One region of the Bacillus sp. N5-665 genome, then DNA from elsewhere that is predicted to be linked to it. Evidence: a T-box and tRNA genes for the amino acid it is inferred to sense, from the RefSeq annotation. Region 1 holds a T-box; the other holds one or more tRNA genes.
What was found. The T-box of region 1 lies ahead of ileS (isoleucine--tRNA ligase). A T-box ahead of a tRNA ligase gene usually reads a tRNA of that ligase, here a tRNA-Ile.

Region 1 (9,019 bases):
GCAGAAAGAAGAAGTAGCAAAGCAAGTCGGCGCTGGCGCAGTTATTTTCCACGATTTAAAAAATGAGCGTATGCATAATATTGAATTCTCATTAGAAAACATGCTGAAATTTGAAGGGGAAACAGGGCCGTATGTACAGTACACACATGCACGTGCGTGCTCTATTTTAAGAAAAGAAAGTGTAGAATTTGAAACGTGTACGTTTGCTTTAAAAGATGATCATAGCTGGAGCGTTGTAAAATTATTGAATAAATTCCCACAAGTAGTCGAAGCAGCCTTCAACAAAAATGAGCCATCAATCATTTCGAAATACGTATTAGATGTAGCACAATCGTTTAATAAATATTACGGAAATGTGCGTATATTGGAAGAGAGCGAAGAGAAAGACAGTAGACTGGCATTAGTGTTTGCTGTGACAGTTGTATTAAAAGAGGGATTACGTTTACTTGGGGTGGAGGCACCTAAGGAGATGTAAAACAAATAGGTATACGTATCATAGTAGATATGTATGCCTATTTATTTTTATAGAAAATGTGAAAGCAGAAGTTTTATTTTATTAAATCTAAATTTTTCTAGAATTGTTTCAAGTGTAGGAATGTCCTTATTAAATGGAGAATTGTAATGTCATATATAAAAAGGAGGCGTTAAACTTGGAAACATACGATTGGAACAGTAAACTAACATATTTAAAAAAACACGAGAGATTTATATTACAATGACGATTATGTAAGCTTTTTAGTAAATACAGTTTGGAAGATTCATAAGCCCGTACAAATTGTTGATGTCGGTTGTGGATATGGTTATTTAGGCTTAGTATTAATGCCATTACTTCCAAAAGGATCAAAGTATACAGGCATTGATAGTGGAGAAACATTACTAGCTGAAGCGAGAGAGTTGTTTCGTTTACTTCCATATGAGATAGAATTTTTTGAGGGAGATGCTACAGAAATTGAATTGAACGATACATATGATATAGCAATTTGTCATGCTTTCTTATTACATATGAGTTCGCCAAAAATGATGCTACAAAAAATGATACATTCAATTAAAAAGGGCGGAAAAATAATCTGTTTTGAACCACATTGGATATCAAATATGTCTTCATACTCTGTAGATGGAGAGAATCAATCGGAAATTATTAGGCTAGGTGCTTTGCAGAAGTTATTTGAAAGTGACATGCAGAGAAGCGGAAAAGATGGAAATATTGGCATGAAAATACCGATGTTTTTAAGTGAACTAGGCGTAAAAAATATTGAATGTAGAGTAAGTGATAAAGTGAACTTTTTAGATTCTAATATGCACCATAATGATAAACAAAGGTTGTATCATTCATTAAAAGAAGAGGGGATTGCAGAGGATCCGGGTGATAAACAGCATTTTATAGAATGTTTAATGGCTAGAGGGTTAACATATGATGAAGCTTTAGTTCAGTATGAAGCAGAACTACGATTTTTTAAAGCATTGCAATTGCATTCTTCTTTAGTATATGCTCCGAATATGAAAATTACATTTGGTGAAATAGAATGTTGAAAGATAGCGGTTTATTAAGGATTGCTACCTTCAATATATGGAACAATGATAATCTTTGGTTGGAGCGATTAGAAGCTATTTGTGAGGAGATTCGAAGTATTTCCCCACATATTCTTGCTCTACAGGAAGTTAGAAGTTGTGTTAATTTGAATTCAAAGAAAAATGTTGCGCAGTATATAGCGGATCAAATAGGTTATCCGTTTTGTATATTTAAGGAGTACCCTGATTCTCCAGATGAAGGGCTAGCTTTTTAAGTAAAACTCCTATTATAGCTGAAGAAGCAATTTGGGAAAATGACATAAAGGAATCAAATTATTGTGCCATTCGAATCATGTTTACATATAAAGATTGTAAGTTCGGAGTAACGAATGTTCATTTAAATTGGAAATCTAATAGGTTAAGAAAAGAACAAATGAATGCCGTAAATAATTGGATTACAAATAGAGTGAGTGATTACGAATTATTATGTGGTGATTTCAATGACGATCCACATTCAAGGGTGCATCAATATTTAATAAATAATCATTGGATAGATGTAGCGCAGCTTAAAGAGGTTCAACCAACTTTAGAGTATAGAAAGAATCCTAATTTAAGAGGAGAGATAAAGAAAGACAAAAGATATGACTGGATTATGATACAAGAAAATGCCCCAATGAGATTTCCTATAATTGAAAACGTATCTATATTTGGGAATTCATCATTAACTTCATCTGGCGTATTTCCTAGCGATCATTACGGTGTTTTTGTAGATTTGAAATTTGATAAATGAAAAAAATGTCATTATATGTAGTAAGTCGATATGCACCGTATAATCGCTGATATATTTGAATTATCGCCGATATAATTCCATGTACGGATTTCGGCTTCCAAAAGATAAGATCCTCATGTTACGTTATTCCATTTAATTAAACAAAATATGGAGAAAAACAATCATTTTTACTATATTTTGTTATAAATTTGAATAATATTAATTAATACCATCCATTATAAGAGATTTTAGTTGAATACCTACAATATGATGTGTAAAATCTAAGCAAGTAGCAGTATAAATAAATATTCGAGGTGAATACATGCTAGATTTTAAGCAGTTAGATGCTTGTTTGAAAGACAAGAGATTTATAGATGGATTACAGGAAATAAATAATGAAATTTCATATATAAAAGAAAAGAATACTTTATCTTATTTGAAGAATTGGCTTGCTAGTGTTCCTTCGCATAAGGAGTTTGACATATTAATACGTCTTACTGATGAAGGGCTTATGCACCAATACAGTTCATTCCTCATTCGCTACGCCTACAAAAAATTCCCAAATATGAGAACGCTCTCTTTATATTGTGATGAGTTAATTGATGAGCGGAAAATACTTGAAGTAGAACAGTTGTTAAAAGACTCATTAGAAGAGGTAAATAAAGAAGAAATAGAAGCTGATCTTTTAGCGAAAACATATTTTACGTTAGTACGATGTTTGTTGGAAATGAAACGAAATGAAGAAGCCCTAATCTATATGCAAAAGGCAGAGGAGTACAGTTCACGTGCCGTATTTGATAAATGGGGCTACGTCTATATGCATACAGGTGAATGGGAGAAAGCAGAAGAACAATTTATAGCTGGCATGCAGCATAAAGATTGTGAAGAGCTATCTACCTATTTATTATCACAATTATATGCGAATAAAGGAGAACAAAAACGTGCTTTACAGCTAATTGATGATGCGATTGTAAAGTTCCCGCAAGTACCATATTTTCATTTTGAAAAGGTAAAATATTTATTAGATTTAAGGAAGTATGAAGAAATGTTAGCGGTAATAGATAATATAAATAATCAGCTTCCTTATCATGCGTATAAAGCTTACTTTGTACATTTACGTGCAGAAGCGCTTTACAAAATGAATAAACTTGTAGATTTACAACAGTTATTAAAAGAAGAAAAAAGTTTAAAAGAGTCTTTATATCATAATTTAGAAAAAAATCCAGATGGAAAAAAGGTGTATTTACCGATAGTTCCGATTGTACAAAAGGATAATTATTGTGTTCCGACAAGTTTAGAAATGATGTTGCAGTTATGGGGAGAAAAACGTACACAAGATGAAATAGCAGAGTTTATTTTTGATATGACAGGCTCAAAGTTTTCAGATACTGTTTCTTATTTAGAAGAATTAGGTTATGAATATCGTTATTTTAAAGGTAATGAGGAAAATTATAAGAGACTGCTGGATGAAGGGATTCCTGTTTTATTAAGTATAGATATTGAGCATGCTTCACATGTACAAGTGCTATCTGGATATGATGATACGTTACAAGCTTTTTATGTTCAAGATCCGAACTTTATAGAACCAGTTATTGTGGAATATAGTAAGTTACAAGAAAAATATCGTTACACAGGTTGTTTAGCGATTACGTTTGTTCCGAAAGAAAAGAAGGAGCGATTAGCATTTTTAAATGAAGAAGAAAATCATTATTTTAAATCTGTTTTTTCTCTTACGGATCATTTAGATGAACATGATAAAGAGGGGATTCATAACTTAGTACAATTTTTAAAAGAGACGAGTGATAATCCGAATACGTGGTTATATACGGTTAAGCATTTAGATGTTGAAGTAGATAATGAGTTTATTATATGTTGTATTGAAAAGTTAATGGAGAAGTTTCCAAACTCAGATTTTGTTAAATTGCATGGTGCGCAGTGCTTTATTCGCCTTCAAGAATTAGAAAAAGCCGGGCAAATGCTGACAAGTGTTGAGAAGAAAAATAATCGTGCTTTATATCATTTAATAAACGGAAGATATGCTTTTGAACAGGAGAGTTATATAGAAGCGATTTCAAGTTTTCGTTCATCATTACAATTAGACGCAGATCAGCCGATTACTTGGAGTTTTCTCGCTTTATCATACATGTATATCGATCAATCTGAAAAGGCGTTGCAGTTTTCTCAAGTTGCTTTAGAACGTAGTCCAGAAAGATTCACTTTAACGAATCACGGATTAATATTAATAGATTTAGAAAGATATGAAGAAGCGTATGAAATTTTTAATGACCTATTAAGAGAGAATAAAAATGAGGCACATGTATGGTATGAGCGCGCGAGATGTGCGCATCATTTAGGGAAATTACATTTAGCGATAAAAGGGCTTAAAGTAGCGATTTATTTGGATAGTAATGCGCCTTACATCTATACGAAACTTTCGGAAATATACGAGTCTGATTTGAAGGATGAGGAAAGTACGAAAGAAATTTTATTAAAAGGTATTGAGAATTGTGACGATAAGGCACCTCTATACGTAAAACTCGGTGACTATCATTTTCAAAATGATAGTCTGGAAGAAGCAGAAACATTGTATAATCGTGCATTAGAAGAAAATCATGATGATGTTTATTCTCACTTTGGACTTACGCAAGTTTATATGGCGAAAGAACAATACAAGGAAGCGAAACAATATATTCTCGGTATTGAAAAACAAATTGAAAAGAGCCAAGATTTTCTTATGAATGCGGGAATGGTTCTATGGGATGCTGAGGTTGAACTTGGTGGAAATGAAGAAGGGTTTAAAGTAGCTTTGTCTAAGTTAGAGAGTGGTATAAAGCAGAGCGAATATAATGTGGCAAGTGCGTTAGATGAATATGTGAATCGAATTAAAGGAACGGTATTTGTACAAAGAGGTATAGCATTCTTAAGAACGTTACACAAAGAAAGAAATGAAATAAGCGAATACGGTTGTTATACAGGTATTTTATATGAATCTATTGGGCAGTACGGCCAAGCGATGAAAAGGTATAATAAGGCGATAGAACAAAAGGAAACGGCATTACCTTATTACCGAATGGGTGAAACACTTATGGTATTAGGGCAATTGACGGAAGCAAAACAAGCGTATGAAACATGTTTAGAGCTTGATGAGAATTTCGAAGGTGTACATTTACAGCTTGCAGAAATATACGAAAAAGAAGAAAATCGTTCTAAAGAACAAAGTCATATGGTTCAGGCTATGAAAGAAGAGCCGATGCATATTAATATGGAATATTTGGCGCAGCTTTCAGTAGAAATGAGTCTTCAGGAAGAGTTACTGACAGAACTAGAACAATTAGCGGACGAAGCACCTGAAATATGGCGATTAGATGCGATTGCATATGTGTATGGAGCGATGGATGAAATAGATAAAGAACAAGCACAGATTGAAGAGGCACTTCAATTAGATAGTGAGCATATAGAAGTTCTATATCATTATGCCAAAGTGTTAGTGAAAAAAAGAAATGAAAAAGCAATTGAAATTGCAATGAAAGTTATACAAAAAGATGCAAATAATGAACGAATATTTGATGTGTATGTAAAAGCGATAGAACAACATAAGAAATTGTCTAACATACGAGATTTTCTTCATACATTAAAGGTGAAGAAGGCAGAAAGAAGTATGGCATTTATGTATGCTGCATCTGCGGTGACGGAAAGATGGATTGAACGTCAACAAAATGAACAGCCGAAGAAATCCATAATTACGAGAGCTTTTTATCGTATGAAAAACCGTGCGAAAGAAATTTCGATTATTACTACAATCATTGATTTGTATGAAATTTCGTTAAAGTTAAATCAAAAAAATAGTATGGCAGCGCAGCGATTTTCACTATTTTACGAGAATGTGGCGATGTATAAAGAGGCGATAGATGTATTGCAAACATCGTTAGAAAATAAATGGGATTACGATGTAGCGAAGCAACTTGTAAATCTTTTCATAGCGTGTGAGGAAGAAGATATGTTACGGGATGCTTCAGAAATAACGAAGCAAATGGTTCGAGAGTTACCAGATGATTATGATACGCTTCTTTTACAAGCGCAAGTATTCTTTAAAATAGGAGAAGAAAGAAAAGCAGAAAAGATTACCTTACAATTAATGGAGCAAACACCGTTTGTAAGTAGAGCGTTTCTTGCTTTAGGAGAAATGTATCAAAGTCAAGAAAGGTTTGAAGAGGCAATTCATGTATTAGAAAATGCTTCTATACATCATCCAAATGAAGCAGCAATTCTTCTTTCTTTAGCATCTTCATATCATGATACCGGCCAAACACTAAAGGCAGAAAAAATAACAAATGATGTATTAACAATAGATGCGAGTGATTTGTTAGCAAGATACGATCGCGCTTGTTATTTAGCACAGTTAAACAGAATTGAAGAGGCGAAGGAAGAGCTTGAAATTGTTCTTCGTGAGGATGAATCAGGATTCTTTGCTGAGCTTATTGAAGAAGATGAAGATTTAGCTGGAATACAAGAATTTGAGAAATAATTGTATAGGAATAGGGAAAAAAGGATATAAATAAATATATATTTCGAATTAGTTGACAATTTATTGCCCAATGGCATAAAATAGCTTTTAATAAAGTATACAAATCTGAAGACGAGAACGAGTAAAATAATGAATTGTTCCCCAGAGAGCCGGTGTATAGCTGAAAGCCGGTGTGCAGACATTATTTGAAAATCATCTCCGAGGAGCCGAGGCTGAAAATAAGTAAGCCCGGACGGATGTCTACCGTTACAAAGAACACGTATGATAGTACGTTGCTAAGTGCTATTAGCGAAGAGCTAATAGAATTAGGGTGGTAACGCGGTTAAACCCGTCCCTACTTCATGGGGACGGGTTTTTTGTGTGCTTTAAAATATTCAAAAGGAGTGATTGTAGATGAAGAAAGTAGATGTAAAAGAGTCAGCTGTAGGGAGAGAAACACGTATTCGTAAGCAGTGGAACGAGCAAAGTATTTTCGAGCAATCAATTCAGAATCGAGAAGGCGCACAGTCTTTCGTATTTTATGAAGGACCACCAACGGCGAATGGATTACCGCATGTAGGTCATGCGCTTGGACGGACAATTAAAGATGTAGTAGCAAGATATAAAACGATGGCTGGTTATAAAGTGCTACGAAAAGCGGGATGGGATACACACGGTTTACCTGTAGAATTAGGTGTTGAGAAGCAACTCGGTATTTCTGGTAAACATGAAATCGAAGAGTATGGAATTGAGCCATTTATTCAGAAGTGTAAAGAAAGTGTATTCACATATGAGAAGCAGTGGCGTGAATTCACTGAAAGCATCGGTTATTGGGTAGATATGGATGATCCATACGTTACGTTAGAGAATCCATATATCGAAAGTGTATGGCATATTTTAGGGACGATTCATGAAAAAGGATTATTGTATAAGGGACATAGAGTTTCACCATATTGCCCAAGTTGTCAAACTTCACTAAGTTCACATGAAGTTGCACAAGGGTATAAAACAGTAAAAGATTTAAGTGCAACAGTTAAGTTTAAAGTGAAAGATAGTGAAAATGAATATTTCCTAGGTTGGACAACGACACCTTGGACACTTCCAGCAAATGTTGCGCTCGCTGTACATCCAAATATGGAATACGTGAAAGTGAAACAAGAAGGTCATGTATACATTGTTGCGAAAGAACGTGTAGAAGATGTATTAAAAGAAAACTATGAAGTATTATCTGTTCATAAAGGTGAAGAATTAGTAAACACATCTTATATGCCGCCATTTCCAATGAAGGAAGTTACAAATGGCTATCGAGTTATCGCAGCCGATTTTGTCACGGCAGATAGTGGTACAGGACTCGTTCATATCGCTCCAGCATATGGGGAGGACGATTATAGAGTCGTTCAAAGTGAAGGATTGTCATTCTTGCATGTTGTAGATGAGAAAGGTGAATATACAGAAGCAGTACCATTTTTGAAAGGGAAATTTGTAAAAGATTGTGACGTGGATATCGTTCGTTATTTAGCGAAGGAAGGCTTACTATACCATAAAGAAAAGTATGAACATAGCTACCCACATTGTTGGCGTTGTGATTCACCACTTCTTTATTACGCAGGAGAGAGTTGGTTAATCCGAACAACTGCAATTAAGGATACATTTTTACAAAATAACGATTCTGTTACTTGGTATCCAGACCATATGAAACATGGACGATTTGGTAAGTTTTTAGAAAATATGGTGGACTGGAATATTAGCCGAAATAGATATTGGGGAACACCATTAAACGTATGGGAATGTGAAAGTTGCGATCATCAATTCGCGCCGAAAAGCATTGCTGACTTAAGAGAGCATAGTACGAAAGAAACACCTGAAGATTTGGAATTGCATAAGCCGTATGTAGATGAAGTGCAAGTTTGCTGCGAAAAATGCGGAAGTAAAATGAATCGTACACCAGAAGTAATTGATGTTTGGTTTGATAGTGGTTCCATGCCATTTGCGCAATATCATTATCCATTTGAAAATAAAAAGTTATTTGAAGAACAGTTTCCAGCGGATGTTATTGCAGAAGGCATTGATCAAACACGCGGCTGGTTTTATAGTTTATTAGCAGTATCAGCACTATATACAGGAAAAGTTCCATATAAACGAGTGTTATCACTAGGGCATGTATTAGACGAAGAAGGACAGAAAATGTCTAAAAGTAAAGGGAATGCACTAGATCCAGTTGATTTAGTAAATCAGTT
Region 2 (9,019 bases), 2.2 Mb from region 1:
TGATCCTTTCATTTTTGTAAATGTAATCGTACGAACAGCTGCATTATCTACTACAGCTCGCCCATAACGGTCAAATATTTTCCCACGTGGTACAGGATTACTTATCGTCGAGTTTTCTTTCCTCTCCACTTCATTCTTATATTCCTCACCGCGAACAATTTGTACATATCCAAGCCTTACAATAACCGCGGAGAACATTAAAAACACGCAGAAAAACAGCACGTTTAACCGAAAAGGAACGTGAGTCTTTTTCTTTTGTTGTTTCTGCTTCTTGCTCATACAAACCCCCTCTACCAACAGCTATGTAATGTGAAAGGGACACCTTCATACAGGTGTCCTCACTGCTGTCTTACATCTTTTTCTATTCTAGCATAAAACAACCGAGAAGTTAACCTTCTGGTTCTGTTTGATTCTGCGCAGTCGCTTGCGTTACAACACTTGTTTTACTCGCATTTTCCTCATCATATTTGACATTTTTAACTGCAAAATAAATAAGGAAATGTCCTGCACCTAAAATACATAATAAGTAAGGCAAACTTTTTTCAGGCGGAAAGAATAATACAGCACATAAAAAACTTAAAATCGAACAAATTCTTCCTGCATTTAACCATAATTCCCGGACAACTACATACTCTACACGCCACTCTCTCGCATTTTTCGCTCTGCCAATTACATCATATGTCATGGATCCGTACGGAACGAGCAAAATAGGGTATGCAACCGCAATACACGCTGCATAAATAAGTAATTTTGCGTATGTAACATTGAATATAACTAAAAATACGACAGCATATAAAATAATGCCTCCAAGCAAAATTGCTTTTTTCCGCCACTCTTTCTTTAACATACGAGTGACTAAGTAGTAACATACAAATGATACAGCAGAATTTACTAAGCTATATTTTCCTAAGGCGAGTTCGCTATCCGTCGCTAAATACACGTATACGGAAATCACAAAAATAAACGTTCCCTCTCTCAACCCTTGGAAAAAATGAGCACGTGTAATTCTTCCCCAATTTTTATCAATCTGCCGCTCTTTCAATACTTGTACAATTTCATACCGTCCTTCACATTCTCTCTTAGATACAAAAAAGCTTAAAATGACAGCAATTGCAAACAACAGTAACGAAAGAAAGAATATGACCGTATAGCCACTCCATTTTTCCATACGTGAAATTGTGTATCCAGCTGCTATCGGTCCAATCATGCCAGAGAAGGATGTAAGAAGTCCAAGAAACCCATTAAAGAAATCTCTTGTTTCTGGTTCTGTAATCTCAAATGTTAATAAGTTAAACGCGAGCCAGTAAAAACCATATCCGACTCCTAAAAGAGCCCCCATTAATAAAATATAGTGAGAAGCGCTTTTTCCCGCTACTAAAACAACGATAAAAAAAATAGCTAACGTGCCTACGCCTATTCGTAACAAGATTGAGCGATCAATACGCTTCGCTAATTTCCCACCTATAAGAAATGTGAGAGGCTGTAATACAACGCTGGCCAAATTATACAAGCCAAGATTCACATAATTTTGTGTTTGTTTCCATAAATAAATGTTAACAAACGTATTCGATAAAGAAATTGCGAGCGTGTATAAACCTCCAATAAGGAGCAACAACACTAAATCCCGATTCACTTCAACGTCACCAATTATATGTTTCCACTTCATACACAACTCTCCTTTACTTCATGTTCTAGTCTTCCAAAGACAAGCCCAATTATGTAAAAGGAAAGCATAGAAAAAAGCTAGGAGCATTCTCCTAGCTTTTTCTATCGTTATTACAATTATTTTGCTTCTTGGTAACGTTTTTCAGCAGCGTTCCAATCTACAACGTTCCAGAATGCACCGATGTAGTCAGGACGACGGTTTTGGTAATTTAAGTAGTAAGCATGTTCCCAAACATCTAAACCTACAACTGGAGTTTTACCTTCAGTTAGAGGAGAATCTTGGTTTGGCGTGCTTGTTACTTCTAACTCACCATTGTTTACTACTAACCAAGCCCAACCAGAACCGAAACGAGTTGCCCCAGCTTTTGCGAATTCTTCTTTGAATGCATCGAAGCTACCGAATTTCGCTTCAATTGCAGTTGCAAGTTCGCCTACTGGTTGTCCGCCGCCGTTTGGAGATAAGATTGTCCAGAAGAATGTATGGTTAGCATGTCCGCCACCATTGTTACGTACTGCTGTACGGATCGCTTCTGGTACTTCGTTTAAGTTTGCAACTAATTCTTCTACGCTTTTGTCAGCTAATTCTGCATGACCTTCTAAAGCAGCGTTTAAGTTTGTAATGTAAGTGTTATGATGTTTTGTATGATGGATGTTCATTGTTTCTTTGTCAAAGTGAGGCTCTAAAGCATCATACGCATAAGGTAAATTTGGTAATTCGTGTTTTGCCATTGTTATATTCCTCCCAGTTTATGTATTGCCACTTAAGTGACATACAACTTCATTCTACCCTAATTGCCATAGGGTGCAAACAAATAAATCACATTGTCTTGCTATCATTAACGTAGCAAAAATCCCACTTCTTTTCAATTAAAATGCTCATATATTCCGTAAAAAAAGCTCCCTTCTACAAGGAAGCTTCCCACTAACATAATAAACATGTGAAATGGATATGGACCCTGTAGGACTCGAACCTACGACCGGACGGTTATGAGCCGTCTGCTCTAACCAGCTGAGCTAAGGGTCCACAATTATGTATGTAACAACATATCAAATAAAGGAATTCCTATCAGATATATCCTTTAAGAAATGTAAGATAAATTTACCATATGGCAAAGAAAAGTGTCAATTGTATTTTTCTCATATAAAAGAAGAAAATTAATAAAAAGAAATTTAGTTATCTCCACTATATGTAAATATAATATATCTTGAGATTCTCTAGATTCCTACGTTACAATGATTTTATACATACATAAAGGAAGTGAATCTATGTCCATATTTACCCAATTAGCAAAAAGCGTATATTCGCCTAAAGATATGGCGCTATTCCGTTTTCAAAAAATCGGAAAAACCATTTTGTATATTATGCTACTTTGTCTAATCACTACTATTCCAAGAACATTCTTTTACGGTAGCTTTATTCAAGATAGTGTTACCATGGTAAATCAAGCAATCGAAAAAGATTTACCTGATTTTAAAATCGAAAACGGTGAACTAAAAGCAGATATTGAACAACCTATTCTAAAGGAAGAGGGAGATGCTCTTTTCGTATTTGATCCCAATACAACAGATATAGAAACATATCAAAACAAAACTGGTTTATTTATTTTAAAAGATAAAGTAGTTTCTATAGGAAATGGTCAAACACAAACATACTCCTATAATGATTTATTAGGGACATCTCTTGAGAAGAAAGATTTGCAAGATTTCATTTCTGTATTCGATAGTATTTATCCAATTTTACTAGCTGTTATCGGCGTGTTAGTATACCTATTCCAATTGTTTATTACTTTCTTAGGAATTACTTTACTTGCGTTTATTGGTTCTGCTATGAGCGGTCAACGTAAATTATCTTATAAGCAAGTATGGACGTTAACTGCGTACAGCTACACAATTCCAACAATCTTCTTTATGATTATGGATCTATTCAAAATTGTTGTACCTGGTTCAACATTCATTTATATCGCAGTTGTTTTAATTGTTCTTTACTTAACGATTAAAGAAGTTCCAAAACCGAAAGAAAAATAAGAACGAAAAAAAATGCCTAAATAGGCATTTTTTTTTTGGACAAGCATATATTCCTAGCAAAGGAGTGAAGAATATGAAGAGATTAGGTATATTCTTATTCGTGCTTGTTCTTGGTTATATATTTTATTACGATATAAAAATCGGCACTTTACCGATGTTAAGTTCATATAAAAAAACAAATGCGGCCCAAACGATAAAACAAGAAAGTACAGATACAAAACAAAAGAAAGAGAACAAAGCAGAAAAAGAAACAGATGTAACTTATAAAACAATTGAAGTCAAAACAGGTGAGACAGTTCTTTCTATTACCGAACAAATTAATAAGAAAAAAATCCCTTCCATTGAAAAGGTAATTGATGACTTTAAACAACTAAACAAAAGTACATCTGCTACAAAAATACAAATTGGAAAGTCTTATAAATTCCCGTTATATCAATAAGCAATTACTTAATCCTTGTCAATTACATAAAGGCGCTGATACAATAGTAAAAGTGAAACCGAGCACTTCGGTTTCTATAGCCCTGTATCACGTATACTTTCATTGATATGAGGGACTAAATAAGAAACTTCTTTTATAAGGAGAGCGATCTATTCGTGAATGAAATGACTCATCGTACAAAAACACGTCCAGTTAAAGTCGGTAATTTAACAATTGGCGGTAATAATGAATTAATTATACAAAGTATGACAACAACAAAAACACATGATGTTGAAGCAACAGTTGCTGAAATTAAGCGTTTAGAAGAAGCTGGCTGTCAAGTCGTCCGTGTTGCTGTTCCAGACGAACGCGCAGCAAATGCTATTGCTGATATTAAAAAACAAATCAACATTCCACTTGTTGCTGATATTCATTTTGATTATCGCCTTGCTTTAAAAGCAATTGAAGGTGGCATTGATAAAGTACGTATCAATCCAGGTAACATTGGTCGTCGCCATAAAGTAGAAGCTGTTGTAAATGCAGCAAAAGAACGCGGTATTCCAATCCGTATCGGTGTAAACGCAGGTTCATTAGAACGTCACATTTTAGAAAAGTACGGATACCCAACTGCAGATGGTATGGTCGAGAGCGCCCTACATCACATTAAAATTTTAGAGGACTTAGATTTCCACGATATTATCGTATCTATGAAAGCCTCTGATGTTAACTTAGCAATTGAAGCATACGAAAAAGCTGCTCGTGCTTTTGATTACCCATTACATTTAGGTATTACAGAATCCGGAACATTATTTGCCGGAACTGTAAAAAGTGCCGCTGGTCTTGGCGCAATCTTAAATAAAGGCATCGGAAATACACTACGTATTTCATTAAGTGCTGACCCAGTTGAAGAAGTAAAAGTTGCGCGTGAACTATTAAAGTCATTCGGTCTTGCATCTAATGCAGCAACACTTATTTCTTGTCCAACTTGTGGTCGTATTGAAATTGATTTAATTAGCATCGCTAACGAGGTGGAAGAATACATCTCTACACTAAAAGTACCGATTAAAGTTGCAGTACTTGGTTGCGCTGTAAACGGTCCTGGTGAAGCTCGTGAAGCTGATATCGGTATTGCCGGTGCACGTGGAGAAGGATTATTATTCCGTAAAGGGCAAGTTGTTCGTAAAGTACCAGAAGAAATAATGGTAGAAGAACTGAAAAAAGAAATCGATGTAATTGCTGCTGAAATGGCTGCTGAACGAGAAAAAGAAAAAGAAACACAAGAACAATAAAAAGAAGGTTGCCACAATATTTGTGGGCAACCTTCTTTTTTACGTAAAAAAGCTCGTCAGTTACGTAACCGACGAGTTCTTATTTTGCACATTTTGGACAACGGCCGTATATTTCAAACTTATGCCCGGTTACTTCATAACCGTTAAAATCTTTATTCATAAAATCCATCGGGCAGGAAGTAATCTCTTTCGTCCCCCCGCAATCTAAACAAATAAAATGATGATGATGTTCCATAATAGAACATGTAAAACGAAAATGTTTTTCACCATTTAATTCCGTTTGTTCTAAAACACCGATTTCAGCAAACACCGTTAAGTTACGATAAATCGTATCAAAGCTAAGACCTGGATAATCATCCTTCATATGCTCTAAAACGTCTTTCGCCGTTAAATAACGATTGTGAGCTGCAAATAACCTGAGCATTTCTTCCCTTTTCCCAGTATGTTTGTATCCTTTATCTTTCATTAGGCGTAAAGCTTCTGTTAGATTCATATCTATCCCTACTTTATGCAGTTTTTTTCTTTTTCCATAAAATCGCACCAATTAAAATAAGAACTGCTATCATAACAATTGTACCACCTGGTGCTAGATCAAGTTGATATGAAGCAAACATTCCACCAATTACTGCAATTTCACCAAATAAAATGGAAAAGAAAATTGTTTGTTTAAATCCATTCGCAATACGAATACTTGCTGCAACTGGTAACGTCATTAATGATGATACGAGAAGAACCCCTACTACACGCATTGATACTGCAATGACAAGAGCAACCAATATAATGAAAATAAAGTGAATCCACTTTGCACTCAAACCGGTTGATACAGCATATTCCTCATCAAACGATAGTAAAAATAACTCTTTGTATAATAAAGTGATCGTTACAATAACAACAATTGCTACAATGCCGATGATTATTAAATCCGTACTTGTTACAGCACTTACACTCCCAAATAAATAACTAAATAAATCAGTGTTAAATCCATTTGCAAGTGATATAAAAATAACCCCAATCCCCATTCCTGCTGAAAGAATAATCGGAATTGCTAATTCTTGATAATGTTTATATACAGTACGTAATTTTTCAATTAGTAACGCCCCACCAATAGAAAAAATCATTCCCATATATAACGGATTTAAAAATCCTCCTGTGAAAATTGTTTTTTCTAGTAGTAAACTTGCAGCAATACCCGATAATGTCACGTGACTTAATGCATCCGCAATAAGCGACATTCGGCGAATGACAACAAATACACCGATAAGTGGTGCAACAAGTCCTATTAAAACCCCTGCATATAAAGAGTTACGTAAAAAGTCATATTGTAAAAAATCTTGTATCATTATATCCTCCCGTGATGCTCATGCTCGTGTTCTAAACGATGAACATGATGTCCATATAAGACGGACATTTCTGCATCTTCTAACTCTCGGAACTTCTCTACATTTCCATGGAAATGTAGATGTTGGTTTAAGCATGCAACATGTGTTACCTTCTCAGTAACAGCTCCCATATCATGAGTAACGAGAATTAATGTGATTCCTAACCTTTTGTTTAAATCCTCTAATATCTCATAAAAACTTTCTACATTCTTCACATCTATTCCAACAGTGGGCTCGTCCAAAATAAGTAATTCAGGATCACTAACGAGCGCACGAGCAATAAATACACGCTGTTGTTGTCCACCAGAAAGTTCTCCGATATTGCGCCCTTGAAACTCACTCATCCCTACATCAGCAATCGCTTTTTCTACCTTTTCCTTATCGTTTTTCGTGAAAAAGCGAAACAGCCCTTTTTTAGAAACAAGTCCCATTGATACAACTTCAAAAACAGTTGCCGGAAAACCAGAATTAAAGCTATTTGCCTTTTGCGACACATAACCAACTTTGTTCCATTCTTTAAACTTCTTACTATCAACACCAAACAAACGAATACTTCCCTGTTTTGGCTTTAAAACGCCTAATAAACATTTTAGCAAAGTTGATTTCCCAGAACCATTCGGCCCAACTAAACCTAAAAAAGCTCCCTTCGGAACTTGCAAATTAATATCTTCTAACACATTTCGATCTTCATATCGAAATGACAATCCTTCTATTTCTAATATATTATTCATATCATCTCACCTATTTTAATTCAGAATGATTCCGATTTATATCTATTTGAATTATAGTACAGCTTATTATAGTTGTAAACCAATCTGCCTAAAATATATCAATTTTTTCAAGAAACCTTACTATTATAACAAAAAGCAGAGAAAAATTCTCTGCTTTCGAAAAGTATTCCTATAAAGTGAAACTTTAATCAGTGGGGTTTTCTTCATCCCCCACTGATTATTAGTTGAACCAATCGGACTTTTATGGGCAGTTGATCCCCCATCTAACTTCTTTGCTTTCGCTGCATTTTGAGGTGGGGGTCTTACTGCCCATTAAAGCGGGATAAAATGAAACCTTAATCAGATGAGGCCATCCCCTACTGATTATTTGCCATCAAATAGCGGGATACATGTTTTTTAGTGAATAGCCGATTTAAACTTTCCACCATTTGTCTCTTGTGTGCTCATAATCGTAACAAACGCATTCGCATCAATTTCATACACAATTGATTTTAACTTCGTCACTTCCAGACGTGTTACAACTGCATAAATAACTTCTTTTTCTTTATCCGTGTAACCGCCTTTCGCTACAAGCTTTGTAGTTCCACGACCAAGACGATGCAAAATCGCATTTGATACTTCCTCATATTGATCTGATACAATTAAAACTGCTTTCGTTTCATCTAAACCTTGAATGACTGTATCAATTGTTTTGAAGGCGATATAGTACGCCATAACAGAATACATAGCTTGTTCAACACCAAATACAAATGCTGCCCATGCAAAAATGAATAAGTTCACAAACATTACAAATTCGCCAACAGAGAAAGGCAATTTCTTCGTTAATAAAATACCCATGATTTCTGTTCCGTCCATTGATCCACCATGGCGAATAACGAGCCCTACACCAATACCTAAAATAAGACCCCCAAACACTGTTGCTAAAATTGGCTCTGTTGTAAATGGCGGAACAGCATGTAACGTTGATTCAATAAACGCTAAAGCTACAATACCGAAAGCCGAAGATAGCATGAATGTTTTTCCGATTTGCTTATAACCTGAATACATAAATGGGATATTGAGAATAACGACTAAAGTAGAGAAACTTAACCACCAAATATTAGGAGTAAGATAATCTAATATAAGAGAAATACCAATAATTCCACCATCAATAATTTTATTTGGCATTAAAAATAGTTCAATCGCTACCGCTGCGCATGCTGCCCCAAAAATAATCATAACTAAACGATAAATAAGATGGATAACACTTTCTTTTCGATGTTGCTTTTGTTCCATAAGTCCTCCTTATACTCTTTTTCTATAGTTTTGTCCTTATATTATAACATACGCTTCTTTTTCTCATGAAAAAAGAAACTCTACGCGAATATGTACAAGCTACGTACTCATATATTTCGATAGAAGAACGTGTGAAGGAGGATAACTCAATGAACCTCATTAAACAACTTGTAAATAAAAAATTAAATCATATTTCTACAAAAGAGTTATTGAAATATAGTAAAGAGTATGAAGTTT

Region 2: it has a tRNA-Ile gene. The T-box ahead of ileS (isoleucine--tRNA ligase) is inferred to sense a tRNA for this amino acid. The anticodon was not compared.

What each region holds. Positions count from the first base shown of each region.
Region 1 covers NZ_CP093325.1:3,397,530-3,406,548, reverse strand. The annotation lists gene argS (arginine--tRNA ligase) at 1-475, shown strand, start outside; partial or broken gene MNO09_RS19995 (class I SAM-dependent methyltransferase) at 651-1,530, shown strand; partial or broken gene MNO09_RS19990 (endonuclease/exonuclease/phosphatase family protein) at 1,524-2,299, shown strand; gene MNO09_RS19985 (bacteriocin-processing peptidase family protein) at 2,601-6,803, shown strand; T-box leader at 6,903-7,142, shown strand; gene ileS (isoleucine--tRNA ligase) at 7,197-9,019, shown strand, end outside.
Region 2 covers NZ_CP093325.1:1,153,755-1,162,773, reverse strand. The annotation lists gene MNO09_RS08410 (peptidoglycan D,D-transpeptidase FtsI family protein) at 1-279, opposite strand, end outside; gene MNO09_RS08405 (MFS transporter) at 389-1,666, opposite strand; gene sodA (superoxide dismutase [Mn]) at 1,783-2,394, opposite strand; tRNA gene MNO09_RS08395 (tRNA-Ile) at 2,616-2,689, opposite strand; gene MNO09_RS08390 (DUF1189 domain-containing protein) at 2,932-3,690, shown strand; gene yqfZ (protein YqfZ) at 3,764-4,129, shown strand; gene ispG (flavodoxin-dependent (E)-4-hydroxy-3-methylbut-2-enyl-diphosphate synthase) at 4,294-5,397, shown strand; gene MNO09_RS08375 (Fur family transcriptional regulator) at 5,477-5,890, opposite strand; gene MNO09_RS08370 (metal ABC transporter permease) at 5,904-6,737, opposite strand; gene MNO09_RS08365 (metal ABC transporter ATP-binding protein) at 6,737-7,507, opposite strand; gene MNO09_RS08360 (YitT family protein) at 7,904-8,782, opposite strand; gene MNO09_RS08355 (DUF2624 domain-containing protein) at 8,932-9,019, shown strand, end outside.